DNA from 3 places in the Cupriavidus sp. 01L45 genome. Region 2 is predicted to be linked to each of the others. Evidence: predicted binding sites of a transcription regulator. Region 2 holds the regulator's gene; each other region holds the start of a gene.
The links. The regulator sigma-54, encoded in region 2, starts transcription at its own class of promoters, with help from an activator protein. The targets are predictions, from matches to a motif close to TGGCANGNAANCTGCTTT.

Region 1 (4,863 bases), on a different contig from region 2:
GGCGAACACCACCCGGTAGCCCGCCACCAGCAGCGCCTGCGCCACCGCCTTGCCGATGCCGCGGGCGGCGCCCGTGACCAGCGCTACCTTGCCTTGCTGACTCATGCTGTGTTCTCCGGATGGGATTCTTGGTTGCCGACTATTTGACCGGAATCGGCGTTTCCGCCGCCACCGGCACCGCGGTCACGCTGTTCTGCGGGCTGCCGGAAACGATGCGGTCCGAGTAGGTCAGGTAGACCAGGGTATTGCGCTTGCGGTCGACCGTGCGCACCACGTGCAAGGTCTTGAACAGGATCGACATGCGTTCGGAAAATACGTTGTCCTGCTGGCGCAGCGGGCCCTTGAACGTGATCGGCCCGACCTGGCGGCAGGCGATCGAGCTTTCGGGCGGATCTTCGGCCATGCCCAGCGATCCCTTGATGCCGCCGGTGCGGGCACGCGAGACATAGCACGTCACGCCCTGCACCATCGGATCGTCATAAGCCTCGATCACCACCTTGTCGGAGCCGGTCATGCGGAAATTGGTGCTCACGCTGCCGATCTCCTCGGCATGCGCGGCCGGCGCCAGCAGCGCCAGCGCCGCTAGCAGGCGCATCAGGCTGGTATGCATGCGTGCCCCTTCCACCTCAGGACACCTTGCCCGTGATTTCGTCGTGCCGTTTTTCCATTTCCTGGCGAAGCTGGCGGCGCAGCTGGGCCGCGGCAAAGCGCTGGCGCTCGACTTCGTCACGCGGCACCAGCGCCGGCACCTCGGCCGGGGCGCCATTATCGTCCACCGCCACCATGGTGAAATAGCAGCTATTGGTATGGCGCACCAGCTTGCTGCGAATGTTCTCGGTGATGACCTTGATGCCGATCTCCATGGAGCTGCGCCCGGTGAAATTGACTGCTGCCAGGAAGGTCACCAGTTCTCCCACGTGGATGGGCTGGCGAAATACGACCTGATCGACCGACAAGGTCACGACATAGCGCCCCGCGTAGCGGCTGGCACAGGCATAAGCCACCATGTCGAGATACTTGAGGATGGTGCCGCCGTGCACATTGCCGGAGAAATTGGCCATGTCCGGCGTCATCAGCACGGTCATGGAAAGCTGGTGGGACAGGTCGTTCATGATGAAATCCGGAATCTGGAAGCGGCCGGGCGGACCCGCGAAGCGGGTCGAAAGGCTGGTGCCGACGATCGGCAGTTTAACCCGGAACGGGCCCCTTGCCTTGTGGCGGAGCACGTCCCGGCGCACCCCGGCGCCAACAAAAAAGCGGCCTTTCGGGCCGCCTTCTTATCAGCGCTCAAGGCGCGGACTGCTTACTTCTTCTTGTTCACAGCGTCCTTGAACCCTTGGCCGGCAGAGAACTTGACCGTCTTTGCGGCCGGAATCTTGATGGTCTCGCCGGTACGCGGATTGCGGCCGGTACGCGCGGCGCGCTTGCCGGAGCTGAAGCTGCCGAAACCCACCAGCGTTACCGAATCACCCTTGGCAACCGCCTTCTTAATATTGTCCAGAGCCGCATTCAGTGCGCGCTCTGCCGCTGCATTGCTCAATTCGGCGTCCGCGGCGATGGCAGATACCAGTTCACCTTTATTCATGGCTGATTTCCCTTGTTGGTCGTCTTGATCGGAGTGTCTGCCACGCGGCAAATTACCGATCGGCGCAGTCTAATCCGCGCTTTACGCATTGGGCAATCCCCAGTGGCACCAATGCAACGAAAAAAGCCGCAAATCCTTGAGTCAAGCGCCTTTGCGGGGAATTTACCCCCCTTTTCCGCCCTTTCAAATGCGCCCGTTGAGGCTAGGCAGAATTCGAACGCGCGTACGGGCGACGCGCATCCCTTGTGGCGCGATGCGGCTTTGCTTCGTCCGCTCGCTACCACCGCCGGTGCGATGCGCGGATCACAGGCGGCGGCATGCCCCGATTCTGGGCAAGAGCGGTGCAATCTCCCATTATGGTGCATGGGTGTGAGAGGGCTACGCCCCAAATCAATGCGGTGCATCATTTTGGCGCAGGCTTTTGCCTGTCCCCACAGGGACTGCAAGGCGATCGCCCTCGCTGCTATCAACGGGGCAGCCCCCGCAGGCGCGACAATCCGGTGCAAAAGCACCCAACACGGTGCAGATTCCCCGCCAGGATGCCCCACACTGGAATGCTTTTTGCATACCAGTGCTCCCATTTTGAGCACGAGGAATGTATGGACAATTGGAAAAGCGGCACCGACGCCCTGTTCATCCTGCTGGGGGCGATCATGGTGCTCGCTATGCACGCGGGCTTTGCGTTTCTTGAGTTAGGCACGGTGCGCAAGAAGAACCAGGTCAACGCCCTGGTCAAGATATTGGTGGATTTCGCCATTTCCACCATCGCCTATTTCTTCATCGGCTACACCGTGGCGTATGGGGTCGAATTCTTTACCAGCGCCCATGAACTGGCGCAACGAAGCGGCTATGAACTGGTGAAGTTCTTTTTCCTGGCAACTTTTGCGGCCGCCATTCCCGCCATCATTTCCGGCGGGATTGCCGAGCGCTCGCGTTTCAATCCGCAACTGGTGGCAACCTTCGTCCTGGTTGGCCTGGTGTATCCCTTCTTCGAAGGCATCGCCTGGAACAACCGGTTCGGCGTGCAAGACTGGATCACCTCCGTCGCGGGCGTGCCCTTCCACGACTTCGCCGGCTCTGTCGTGGTTCACGCCATGGGCGGCTGGATCGCGCTGCCGGCAATCCTGCTGCTGGGCGCGCGCCGCGGACGCTACCAGAAGGACGGCCGCATCAGCGCCCACCCGCCCTCCAATATCCCCTTCCTGGCGTTGGGCGCCTGGGTGCTGGCGGTGGGGTGGTTCGGCTTCAATGTCATGAGCGCGCAGACCGTCGACAAGATCAGCGGGCTGGTCGCCATCAATTCGCTGATGGCCATGGCGGGCGGTACCCTGGCCGCCTGGGCGGCGGGCCGCAACGACCCCGGCTTTGCCTACAACGGCCCGCTTGCCGGCCTAGTGGCGGTCTGCGCGGGCTCGGACCTGATGCATCCGTTGGGTGCGCTGGTGACCGGGGCCATCGCCGGCGCGCTGTTTGTTTACCTGTTTACGCTGGCCCAGAACAAATGGCATATCGACGACGTGCTGGGCGTCTGGCCGTTGCATGGGCTGTGCGGTGCCTGGGGCGGCATTGCCGCCGGTATCTTTGGCAGCCAGGCGCTGGGCGGCATCGGCGGCGTCTCCCTGGGCGCGCAGACGATCGGCACGCTGCTTGGCATCGTCATCGCCCTGGTGGGCGGCACCGTGGTCTACGGCACATTGAAGAAGCTGGTCGGCATCCGGCTCGATGCCGAATCGGAATACAACGGCGCGGACCTGTCGTTGCATCGCATCTCCGCCACGCCGGAGCGCGAAACCAACTGGTAAGCCGCGGCGCGCAGGGGGCTTGCCCCCCCGCGCCATCCGCTGCCGCGGATCCCCGGCCGTTGGCGGCCAGTGGCGCGCTGCGCTCGTGGCGGCCATTTTGTGCTTGAACTTCCGCACGCGGCGTAGCAATAATGCGTTGCCCGCACTCGTGTCTTGCCCCCGATGCGCCCGGGAATCCGCTGCACGATGTTCGTTGCCCGTGTACCTGCCGAGCCAGCAAGGGAGAACCGCGATGGATGCTACAACGCTGCAGAAGCTTCAGGACGTAGTGATTGCCTATGCGACCGAATTCGGGATCAAGATACTTGCTGCCCTCGCCTTCTGGGTGATCGGCCGGTCGCTGATTCATTTCGTGGTGCGGCTGGTGCAGGGGGCGCTGGCCAAGCAGAAGGTCGATCCGACCTTGCTGCGTTACGTCGGGTCCATCGTCACGGTCACGCTCAATGTCGTGCTGGTGATCGGCATCCTGGGCTATTTCGGCATCCAGACCACCACCTTCGCCGCGCTGATCGCCGCGGCCGGCGTTGCCATCGGCATGGCCTGGTCGGGCTTGATGTCCAACTTTGCCGCGGGGGCTTTCCTCGTGGTGCTGAGGCCATTCAAGGTCGGCGATTTCGTCACGGTGGGTGGAATCACCGGCACGGTCAGGGAGATCGGCTTGTTCTGCACCACGCTGGATACGCCCGACAATGTCCTGACCGTGGTCGGCAACAACAAGATTTTCGCGGACACCATCCAGAACTTCAGCGCCAACGCCTACCGCCGCGTTGAACTCAAGGCGCAGCTGGCCGGCAGTACCGACCACATCGCCGCCGCCGCGCTGCTCAAGGAACGCATGGCCGCACTGCCCAACGTGCTGACTGAACCGCCGCCGGACGTGGAGATTCTCGAATTCAACCTGGTCGGCCCCGTCCTTGCCGTGCGTCCATACTGCCATACCGATCATTACTGGCAGGTGTATTTCGACACCAACCGCGTGATCCGCGAGAGCTTCGGCGAGGCCGGATTCTCCGCGCCGATGCCAGCCCAGCTGGTGGTGCTGCAAAACAGCGCGGCCACGTAACCGTGCCGAGAAAGGAGGCGCCGGAAGCGTGGAACCAGGCCGCCCCGCTACGCTACGGCGGCAGCAGTCAGCCGGCGCCGTGCGCCGGTTTGCCTGAACGGCCGAAGACGCGCATCAGTACCGCACCGGTACCGCAAATACCCATGACTACCGCCAGCGGCAATGCACTGCCGTCGCGCCAGAAGCTGACCCCGGCGCCGGCCAGGGTGCCCAGCCCGAATTGCAGCGTCCCCATCAACGCGGACGCTGTGCCGGCCCGCTGGCCCTGCTCGGCCATGGCCAGGGCCGACGCGTTCGGCAGGATGCATCCAAGGCTGGCGATAAACACAAAGAATCCGGCCAGCAACACCGGCAACGGCGCCAGTCCGGCCAGCACCGCGGCGGCCAATGCCAGGCCTGCCGCGCACGGCGCA
Region 2 (4,863 bases):
ATTCTCTTCATGCTTGCTCTCCTGGCTGTGGAAAACTTCATGGCTGCTGGCCATGTCGGCGCGGCAACTCGGGCTGGGCTCAATGTCCATTACTGCACAAAACGGCCTGTGCCCCAAACGCGTTGACGACGGAAGCGCGGACGAATGCAATCAATTGAAACAGCCCAGGCACGGCGCTGGCTGCCTAGAGTAGCCGGCCCTGGCCCCGCGATGCCACATCGGCTTGCATCGCGGCGCGCTGGCGGTCCATGAAATCGCGCAGCGTGTCGATGCCGCGCAGGCGCAGGATGGTGTTGCGGACGGCGGCCTCGACCAGCACGGCGAGATTTCGGCCGGCCGCCACCTGGATCTTGACCATGTGGATGGGCAGGCCGAGCACATCCAGATACTGGGAATCCAGCGGCAGGCGTTCGAATTCGCCGTCGTTGCGGCGCACCAGCTGCACCACCAGTTTCAGCTTCATCTTCCGGCGCACCGCGGTCTCGCCAAAGATCGTCTTGATGTCGAGCAGGCCCAGGCCGCGCACTTCAAGCAGGTTTTGCAGCAGGGGCGGGCAGCGGCCTTCAATGAAATCGGGTCCGAGCCGGACAAAATCCACGGCATCGTCCGCCACCAGCCCATGTCCGCGTGAAATCAGCTCCAGGCCGAGCTCACTCTTGCCCAGGCCGGATTCACCCATCACCAGCACGCCCATGCCGAGGATGTCGAGGAATACGCCGTGCATGGTCACGCGTGGCGCGGAAATGCGCGACAGGTAGAGGCGCAGGTGATCGATCACCGCCGCCGAGGACACCGGCGTAGTGAACAAGGGCGTGGAGGAACGCGTGCAGCGCAGTTCCAGGTCGGGCGGTGGCTCCATGCCGTCGGCAATCACCAGGAAGGGCGGTTCCAGCAGGATCAGCTCACCCATCTGGCGCTTGCGCATCTCGTCGTCGAGACGCTGGTAATACGTGATCTCGGGCTTGCCCAGGACCTGGATCCGGTTCGGGTGGATCAGGTTCAAGTGGCCGACGAGATCGGCCGCGGAAGTGGCTTCACGTGCGAACTCGACATCGAACGCCCGGTCGGCGCCTTCCAGACCGGCTACCCAGGAGAGTTTGATATCGGCTGCGTTGTCGTCGAAGATCGACTGCGAGGTGACGCCAGTGAGTTCCATGCGGGTGCTTTCAGGAGCGAGCTTTCAGACAGCGGGGACAATTGCCCCGCTCGCCTGCGTAAAGATCGCCGAGGCCGGTCAGGGGTGCCATTGCGTCAGCAACTGGTGCACGTCATCGGGGGTGGGCAGGGTAGCCAGTCCTTCGCGCATCTCGCGGTCGGACAGCAGCTGGGCGATCTCCGAGAGAATCTCCAGATGTTGCTGGGTGGCCTGTTCGGGCACCAGCAGGAAGATCAGCAGCGCTACCGGCTTGCCGTCGGGAGATTCGAAGGGGATCGGCTCGGCCAGGCGCATGAAGGCGYCAAGTGGCTGCTTCAGTCCCTTGATGCGGCCATGCGGAATGGCAACCCCGGCGCCAAGACCAGTGGACCCCAGCGATTCGCGGGCGAACAGGTTGTCGGTCACGGTAGCGCGCGCCACGCCATGGTTGTTCTCGAAGAGGAGCCCGGCCTGTTCGAACACGCGCTTCTTGCTGGTGACGCTGACGTCGAGGTTGATGTTGCCGGGTGGCAGCAATTTAGCCAAACGATTCATGTGGAATGCGCAGGGTTTTCTAGTAAGCAGGCCCGGGGCCGGGAGGCATCGCGCCGGGCAAAAAAGAAGAAAAAACCAAGGTCCGAAGTTTCACCGGGTGTCCCCCTGCCGGTGTCGGGCGTCTGGCCATTATAGAGCAGGCCCGCCCCCGCCTTGTGCATTGCAATACCCGATGCGCGGAAGCGGTGCCGCGTGCACGGAAAAATCGTTGAGCTTGAGAACTATGTATTGCACAGCATACACCGGTCCATATGCGTTGCGGAATCCCCCGCGTGGTCCCGGATGAGCGCCAGGAACGAAAAAGCCGCGCTATGGGCGCGGCTTGATTCCGGTTTCAAGGGAGTGACACCGGCGGCCCGGTCTGTGGGCCACCAGGCACGGTCATTGCTGCATCTGCGATGCGGCCATCTGATACTTGACCGCTTCGCGGTCGTGGCTTTGCACGCGATCCTTATGGCGAATCACCTGCCGGTCGAGCTTGTCGACGAGCGCGTCGATAGCGGCATACAGGTCTTCATGATGCGCTTCGACAAAGATGTCCTTGCCCTTGAGATGTAGATTGATTTCCGCGTACTGCCGCCGGTCCTTTTCTTTTGTATTGTCGACAGAGAGCAGCACACTTACGCCAATGACTTGATCAAAATGCCTGACGATACGCTCCAGTTTCGTTTCCACGTACTCACGCAGCGGGGGCGTGATGTCCAAGTGGTGTCCACTGATCTTGAAGTTCATAGCGTTTCTCCTTCTGAAAGAGTTGCACCAGGCAGGCGATGCAACTCGGCTACAAAGTCTTGCGGAGAGTAACTGCCGGAATCTTGAGCGCCTCGCGGTATTTGGCAACGGTGCGTCGTGCCACTACGAAGCCTTGCTCGCCGAGCAATTCGGCAATCCGGCTGTCGGACAAGGGATTCCTGGCGTCTTCGGCTCCTATCAGTTGCTTGATCAACGCACGAATTGCCGTTGACGAGGCCGCGCCGCCGGTTTCTGTGGATACGTGACTGCCGAAGAAATACTTCAGCTCGAAAGTCCCCATCGGCGTTGCCATGTATTTATTGGTAGTCACCCGAGAGATGGTGGACTCGTGTAAACCCAGTGTATCGGCAATCTCCCGCAAAACCAAGGGGCGCATCGCAATTTCACCGTGGGTGAAGAAGTTCTTTTGACGTTCGACAATAGCTTGTGCAACGCGCAATATCGTGTCGAACCTTTGCTGGATATTCTTGATCAACCAGCGTGCCTCCTGCAGTTTTTGCTGCAGTCCCGCAGCACCCGCATCGCCTTTTGCACCGCGCAATATCTGCGCGTACATGTCGTTGATACGTAGCCGCGGCATCACATCCGGATTGAGCTGCGCGATCCAGCCGCCATTCAGTTTACGGACAAAAACATCGGGCACGACGAAGTCGGCTTCGGGGCGGCTGTACGCATGGCCCGGATAAGGCGCCAGAGAGCGGATCAGTTCATGCGCCGACTTCAATTCCGGCTCGTCCACCTGCAGCGCTTTTTTCAGGCGCGTGTAGTCGCGCACCGCGAGCAGTTCCAGGTGATTGGTGACAATGGTCAGCGCCAGGTCGCGCTGCGGGTGCTTGATGCGGCGCAATTGCAGCGCCAGGCATTCGGCCGCATTGCGTGCGCCGACACCAGGCGGATCGAAGCTCTGCAGCAGGGTAAGGACGGCGTGGATCTCGTCGACCTCGAATTCAAGTTCATCCGYCAGTTCGCTGCAGATTTCCTCGAGCGAGGCGCTCAGGTAGCCGTCGTCGTCCAGCGACTCGACCAGGAAGATGGCCAGCCCCTTGTCGCGCAACGAAATTTTCAGCGGCGCGAGCTGTTCCATCAGATGTTCGCGCAGCGTGGGTTCGGCGTCGCGCAACTGCATCGGGGTCTTTTCGTCGTCGTCGCCTTGCGGGCGGCGGGCGAAGTCGTCGAGGCTCCAGTCGTTGCCGTAGTCCTCGTTGCTGTCGGAATAGCTGTCTTCGGCCTCGGGCGCGCCGTCGGGGCGGTTCTCGCTGGTGCCCTGGCCGTCGGCGGGCGCCGGCGCGGGAGCGCTCTGCATGTTGACCGAGCCGTCGGCGGCAACGCGCAACGGGCTGTCGAGCCAGTCGTTCTCGCGTTCGAGCAAAGGGTTCTCGGTCAGCGCCTGTTCCACTTCCTGCTGCAGTTCGAGCGTGGACAGTTGCAGCAGCCGGATCGACTGCTGGAGTTGCGGCGTGAGCGCGAGATGCTGCGAGAGGCGGAGCTGTAGCGACGGTTTCATGCGACCTATTTTATGCCCAACTTCCGTGCCGGTGGAACGGAAATTGCTATCGCTGATGACGCCGTGATCGTTGCAGGGTAAAAGGCGACACCGGAGCCACCTTGGGCACAAGGTCGCCGCAGCTGCCGCTTGCTGTGGCGCGCCGCGTTACATGCGGAAATTCTCGCCCAGGTAGACCTTGCGCACCGACTCGTTGGCGATGATGTCTTCAGGCCGGCCCGAGGCCAGCACGGCGCCTTCGCTGATGATGTAGGCGTGATCGCAGATGCCCAGCGTCTCGCGCACGTTGTGGTCGGTGATCAGCACGCCGATATTGCGCGCCTTGAGGAAGCTGACGATGCGCTGGATCTCGCCCACCGCGATCGGGTCGACGCCGGCGAAGGGCTCGTCTAGCAGGATGAAGCGGGGCGCCGAGGCCAGGGCGCGGGCGATTTCCACGCGGCGGCGTTCGCCGCCTGACAGCGAAAGCGCCGGATTGTCGCGCAGGTGGGCAATCTGGAGGTCATCGAGCAGCGTGTCCAGCCGGCGCTCGAGTTCGGCCTTGCCAAGTGGCTTGCCGTCCTGGATCTGCAATTCCAGTACCGCGCGGATGTTCTCCTGCACATTCAGCTTGCGGAACACCGAAGCTTCCTGCGGCAGGTAGGACAGGCCCATGCGTGCCCGTTCGTGAATGGCCAGGCCGCTGATGTGCTTGTCGTCGAGCACGATGTCGCCCTCGTCCAGTGCCACCAGTCCCACGATCATGTAGAAGGAGGTGGTCTTGCCCGCGCCGTTGGGCCCCAGGAGTCCGACCACCTCGCCGCTCTTTACGTCGAGGGACACATCCTTGACCACCGTGCGCGAGCCGTAGCGCTTTTTCAGGTGGCGCACGACCAGCGTGCTGCTGTCCTTCAGGGTGGCGGGCTGGGAGGGTGCG
Region 3 (4,863 bases), on a different contig from region 2:
GACGGTGCCGAGGTGCTAAAGCTCTACCAGCCCGACCCGGTGATCGAGACCATCCTGGAGCTGCAAAGCGAGGTCGAGCACCTGCGCGCCCTGCAGCGCAACAACGGCAAGCCCGCCGATCTGGTGGGCAGCGCGCCCGGGTTCCGCGCTGCCTGGGGCCTGTTGCAGCGCGCCGCCGCAAGCCATGTCACGGTGCTGCTGCTGGGCGAGACCGGCGTCGGCAAAGAGCGCTTCGCGCAAGCGCTGCACGCGGTCAGCGCGCGGGCCGACAAGCCTTTCATCGCCGTCAATTGCGCGGCGATCCCCGATGAACTGATCGAAGCCGAGCTGTTCGGCGTGGAGAAGGGCGCCTTCACCGGCGCCCACCAGTCGCGCCCCGGCCGCTTCGAGCGGGCGCATGGCGGCACGCTGTTCCTGGACGAACTGGGCGAGTTGTCGGCGTCGGCGCAGTCCAAGCTGCTGCGGGTGCTGCAGGAAGGCGAGGTGGAGCGGGTGGGCGGCGCCGAGCCGCGCAAGGTGGACGTACGGCTGGTGGCCGCCACCAACGTAGACCTGGCCGAAGCCGTGAAGCAGGGGACTTTCCGCAAGGACCTGTACTACCGGCTCAACGTCTATCCCGTCACCATCCCGCCGCTGCGCGAGCGCCTCGACGATATCCGCCTGCTGGTAGAGCGCTTCATTGCCCGCTACGGCGCGCGCCACGGCAAGAAGATCGTCGGCATCACCGACCGCGCGTTGGCGGAACTCAGGCGCTACGACTGGCCGGGCAACGTCCGCGAACTGGAAAACGTGATCGAGCGCGGCGTGATCCTGGCCAGCAATGGCGGGCAGATTTCCGCGGACCACCTGTTCCTGCCCAGCAGCGCGCCGCAGGCGATGGACACCGCGCCGCGCCTGGGCGTCAGGGGCACGCTGCCGGAACTGCGCGAAGCGGCGGTGCACGGGCTGCTTGACCATATGGCCGAGCAGCAGCTCGCGCTGGGCGATGTCGAGACCGTGTTGATGGAAGCGGCGATGCAGCGCGCCAACGGTAATATGAGTCAGGCGGCGCGGTTGTTGGGGATTACGCGGCCGCAGTTGGCGTATCGGTGGAAGACGAGGGGGATTCGGGGGGAGGGGGGGTGATTTGGTTGGGTTGGTCGGTGTTTGTTTGAGCGGCGATGGCTATTGCACCCAAGTGCGTACGACATCCCCCTGCGGGGGACGCCGGTCACTCTTCTTTGCTTCGGCAAAGAAGACTAACGAGAAGAAAGCCGACCCTGCCGGGAGCAGAGCAATCGCGGGGGCGAGGGGCGCTGGTTTCGTCGTACGGCCGCAGTTTTGCTGGCATCTGCCGTTACCAGCTTGTAGGGCATCGCAATGGCATGATCCATGGGTTTCGTGGTGATGCCCTTGACCTCGTGTGTGGTGACCATTCCCACATCTGCCGTTACCGGCACGGACCACCACGACACACCACATGCCAATGGTTTCGTGGTGGGGCGGGCGCGGTGGTGAAGGCCTGGGGCATATCACCCGGTGCCACCGCGCCCACGACGGAACCGGACCGCCTGAAACTTCGTGGCCGGCCACTACGCGAGCGACAGACGGCTTGAAGCAAGTGATGTCTGCTACCGGGGGCCTCACCACGAATCCCGGAAGCTGGCAGGATCGTGGCCAGTCAAGCCGGTACCGGCAGAAGCCCGCCGGCACTCTGGGCTGTACGACGAAATCATCGATATTCGAGAGCCTGATGGCTCTGCCCCCGGCAGGGTCGGCTTTCTTCTCGTTAGTCTTCTTTGCCGAAGCAAAGAAGAGTGACCGGCGTCCCCCGCAGGGGGATGTCGTACGCACTTGGGTGCAATAACCATCGCCGCTCAAACAAACACCGACCACCCTCGCAGGGGGATGTCGTATAGCTGTTGGGTGCAAAAACCAACGCCGCTCAAACAAACCGCGCCACCCACCACCCAAAAGCCATTTAATCATTTGATGCAGTCAGCAATCCACACCCCAAGCAAGTGACCAATCCGGTTGTTGCGCCGCATGCGCCCGCAATCCCTTCCCCCTCCTACCTCTAACCTCCCCCCGCCCCCATCACTGTTGCAGCGCCGCAGCCTTACCGCGATTCCGCCGACTCCCCGCAAACCACCGCCCGGCGCGACATTTGATCAATTGATCAAATGTCGCCGCCATCTTCATCAATTGATAGAGCTATGGCGCGGGCATCGCTTCGGGTAAACGCGCAAGCCGGTCCGGCAAGATTCCCAGGATCCCTTGTGCCGTCGTGATTTGCATCCGCTGGCACGCTCTTCGCAATAGAGGCCATACAAGCCAAGCGAAGGAGCAGCGCCATGATCAACCAGTCGGTCCCCTTGTTTGAAGCCACGCCCCGCTACGTCCGCGTCGGCGGTCGCACGCCGGAAGGCTTCGTGCAGTTTGCCTTCAGCGTGTCCGACCCGGAGCTCAACGTCGAGCTGATCATGCCCGAGCCGATGTTCGAGGCTTTTTGCAGCGTCAACCACGTGCGCTTCCTGCCCCCGGAAACTCCGGTGGCCGGCCAGGACGACTGAGCACGCCAAGCCCCGCGCACCCGTTCCCCCCACATAAAAAACAGCAAGACCCAGGAGACCAAAGCGATGCAAGTCGACATTAAGACCCAGCAGATCCAGCCGCTGCGCCAGACCTACGGCCACGTGGCCCGCCGCTTCGGCGACAAGCCCGCCTCGCGCTACCAGGAGGCAACCTACGACGTGCAGTCGGAGGTCAATTTCCACTACCGCCCGACCTGGGATCCGCAGCACGAGATCTACGACAAGCGCCGCACCGCCATCGTGATGAAAGACTGGTACGCGCTCAAGGACCCGCGCCAGTACTTCTACGGCGCTTACGTGACGGCGCGCGGCCGCCAGCAGGACGCCACCGAGAAGAGCTTCGCCTTCGTGGAGAAGCGCGGCTTGCTGCAGGCGCTGCCCGCCGAATGGCAGGACCGCCTGGCCGACGGCCTGCTGCCGCTGCGCCATGTGGAGTGGGGCGCCAACATGAACAACTTCTATTGCGCCGACTACGGCTGGGGCACGGCCATCACGCAGGCCTGCACCTACTGCGCGATGGACCGTCTCGGCATTGCCCAGTACCTGACGCGCATCGGCATGCTGCTCGACGGCAATACCGGCGTGGCGCTGGAGCGCGCCAAGGTGGCCTGGATGGAGAGCGCCGCGTGGCAGCCGATGCGCCGGCTGGTCGAGCGCAGCTTCGTGATCGAGGACTGGTTCGAGACCTTCGTTACCCAGAACCTGGTGCTCGACGGCCTGCTTTACCCGATGGTGTACCAGCACGCCGACGCCGCCATCGTCCGCGGCTGCGGCACGGGGCTGGCGGTGCTGACCGAGTTCATGAACGACTGGCGTGAAGAGCATGCGCGCTGGGTCGACTCGGTGGTGCAAACCGCCGCTGCCGAATCCGACGCCAACCGCGTGCTGCTGTCCGGCTGGGCCCGCGCCGCGCGCACGCAGGTGGCCGAGGCGCTGGTGCCGGTGGCCGACACCTTGCTGGGCGAGGGTGGCGAGCAGGTGATCGCGCTGTGCCTGGAGCAGTTCGACGTACGCCTGAACAAGCTTGGCCTTGCCGCCTGAGGAGCCCGCCATGACCGCCAACGTCTATATCGCGCTGCAAAGCAACGACGACACCCGTCCCATCATCGAAGCCATCACCGAGGCCAACCCGCACGCCGTGGTGTCGCAGTTTCCCGCCATGGTGAAGATCGATGCGCCGGGCCACCTGACCATCGTGCGCGAACTGGTGTCGGAAAAGCTCGGCCGCGAGTGGGACCTGCAGGAGATCCACCTGAACCTGATTTCGCTGTCGGGAAACATCGACGAAGACGACGACGCCTTCACCCTGCACTGGAACGCCTGAGACGGCCCGCCCACCGCAAAGAAAAACGGAGACAGAACACCATGGACGCACGCAAGAAGCTGAACCTGCGGGAAAAATACGCGACGATGACCCGCGACCTCGGCTGGGAAACCACCTACGAGCCGATGGACAAGGTCTTTCCCTACGACAAGTACGAGGGCATCAAGATCCACGACTKGGACAAGTGGGAAGACCCGTTCCGCATGACCATGGACGCCTACTGGAAATACCAGTCGGAGAAGGAGCGCAAGCTGTACGCCATCATCGACTCCTTCGTGCAGAACAATGGCCACCTCAACGTCTCGGACCCGCGCTATCTGAATGCGCTGCGCCTGTTCCTGACCGGCGTGACCCCGCTGGAATACGCGGCGCACCGCGGCTACGCCCATCTCGGGCGGCACTTCCGCGGCGCCGGTGCGCGGGTCGCGGCGCAGATGCAGTCGATCGACGAGCTGCGCCATGCCCAGACCCAGATGCACACGCTGTCGGTCTACAACAAGTACTTCAACGGCTTCGGCGAGTGGCAGCACATGCACGACCGGGTCTGGTACCTGTCCGTGCCCAAGTCCTATTTCGAGGACGCCATGAGCGCGGGGCCGTTCGAGTTCATCACCGCGATCTCGTTCTCCTTCGAATATGTGCTGACCAACCTGCTGTTCATGCCCTTCATGTCGGGCGCGGCCTACAACGGCGATATGGCTACGGTGACGTTCGGCTTCTCCGCGCAGTCCGACGAATCGCGCCATATGACGCTGGGCCTTGAGGTGGTGAAGTTCCTGTGCCAGCAGGACCCGGACAATATCCCGATCCTGCAGAAGTGGCTGGACAAATGGTTCTGGCGCGGTTTCCGCCTGCTCACGCTGGTCGGCATGATGATGGACTACATGCTGCCCAAGCGCGTGATGTCGTGGGCCGAAGCCTGGGAGATGTACTTCGAGCAGGCCGGCGGCGCGCTGTTCAAGGACC

Region 1: AC1DT6_RS03870 (ammonium transporter) is a predicted target of sigma-54. The motif match lies at 2,136-2,153, and genes of this name have one in related genera.
Region 3: AC1DT6_RS32600 (phenol hydroxylase subunit) is a predicted target of sigma-54. The motif match lies at 2,282-2,299, and genes of this name have one in related genera.

Annotation. Positions count from the first base shown of each region.
Region 1 is NZ_JBFTSG010000004.1:56,889-61,751, forward strand. Features, by position in the region: gene AC1DT6_RS03850 (SDR family oxidoreductase) at 1-105, opposite strand, end outside; gene AC1DT6_RS03855 (CreA family protein) at 140-610, opposite strand; gene AC1DT6_RS03860 (acyl-CoA thioesterase) at 627-1,112, opposite strand; gene AC1DT6_RS03865 (HU family DNA-binding protein) at 1,304-1,585, opposite strand; gene AC1DT6_RS03870 (ammonium transporter) at 2,185-3,387, shown strand; gene AC1DT6_RS03875 (mechanosensitive ion channel family protein) at 3,620-4,450, shown strand; gene AC1DT6_RS03880 (Bcr/CflA family multidrug efflux MFS transporter) at 4,518-4,863, opposite strand, start outside.
Region 2 is NZ_JBFTSG010000013.1:60,018-64,880, forward strand. Features, by position in the region: gene AC1DT6_RS11205 (PsiF family protein) at 1-11, opposite strand, end outside; gene hprK (HPr(Ser) kinase/phosphatase) at 185-1,156, opposite strand; gene ptsN (PTS IIA-like nitrogen regulatory protein PtsN) at 1,235-1,690, opposite strand; gene hpf (ribosome hibernation-promoting factor, HPF/YfiA family) at 2,072-2,422, opposite strand; gene AC1DT6_RS11225 (RNA polymerase factor sigma-54) at 2,472-3,947, opposite strand; gene lptB (LPS export ABC transporter ATP-binding protein) at 4,095-4,863, opposite strand, start outside.
Region 3 is NZ_JBFTSG010000060.1:43,450-48,312, reverse strand. Features, by position in the region: gene poxR (phenol degradation transcriptional regulator PoxR) at 1-1,125, shown strand, start outside; gene AC1DT6_RS32600 (phenol hydroxylase subunit) at 2,334-2,552, shown strand; gene AC1DT6_RS32595 (aromatic/alkene monooxygenase hydroxylase subunit beta) at 2,619-3,614, shown strand; gene AC1DT6_RS32590 (MmoB/DmpM family protein) at 3,625-3,897, shown strand; gene AC1DT6_RS32585 (aromatic/alkene/methane monooxygenase hydroxylase/oxygenase subunit alpha) at 3,939-4,863, shown strand, end outside.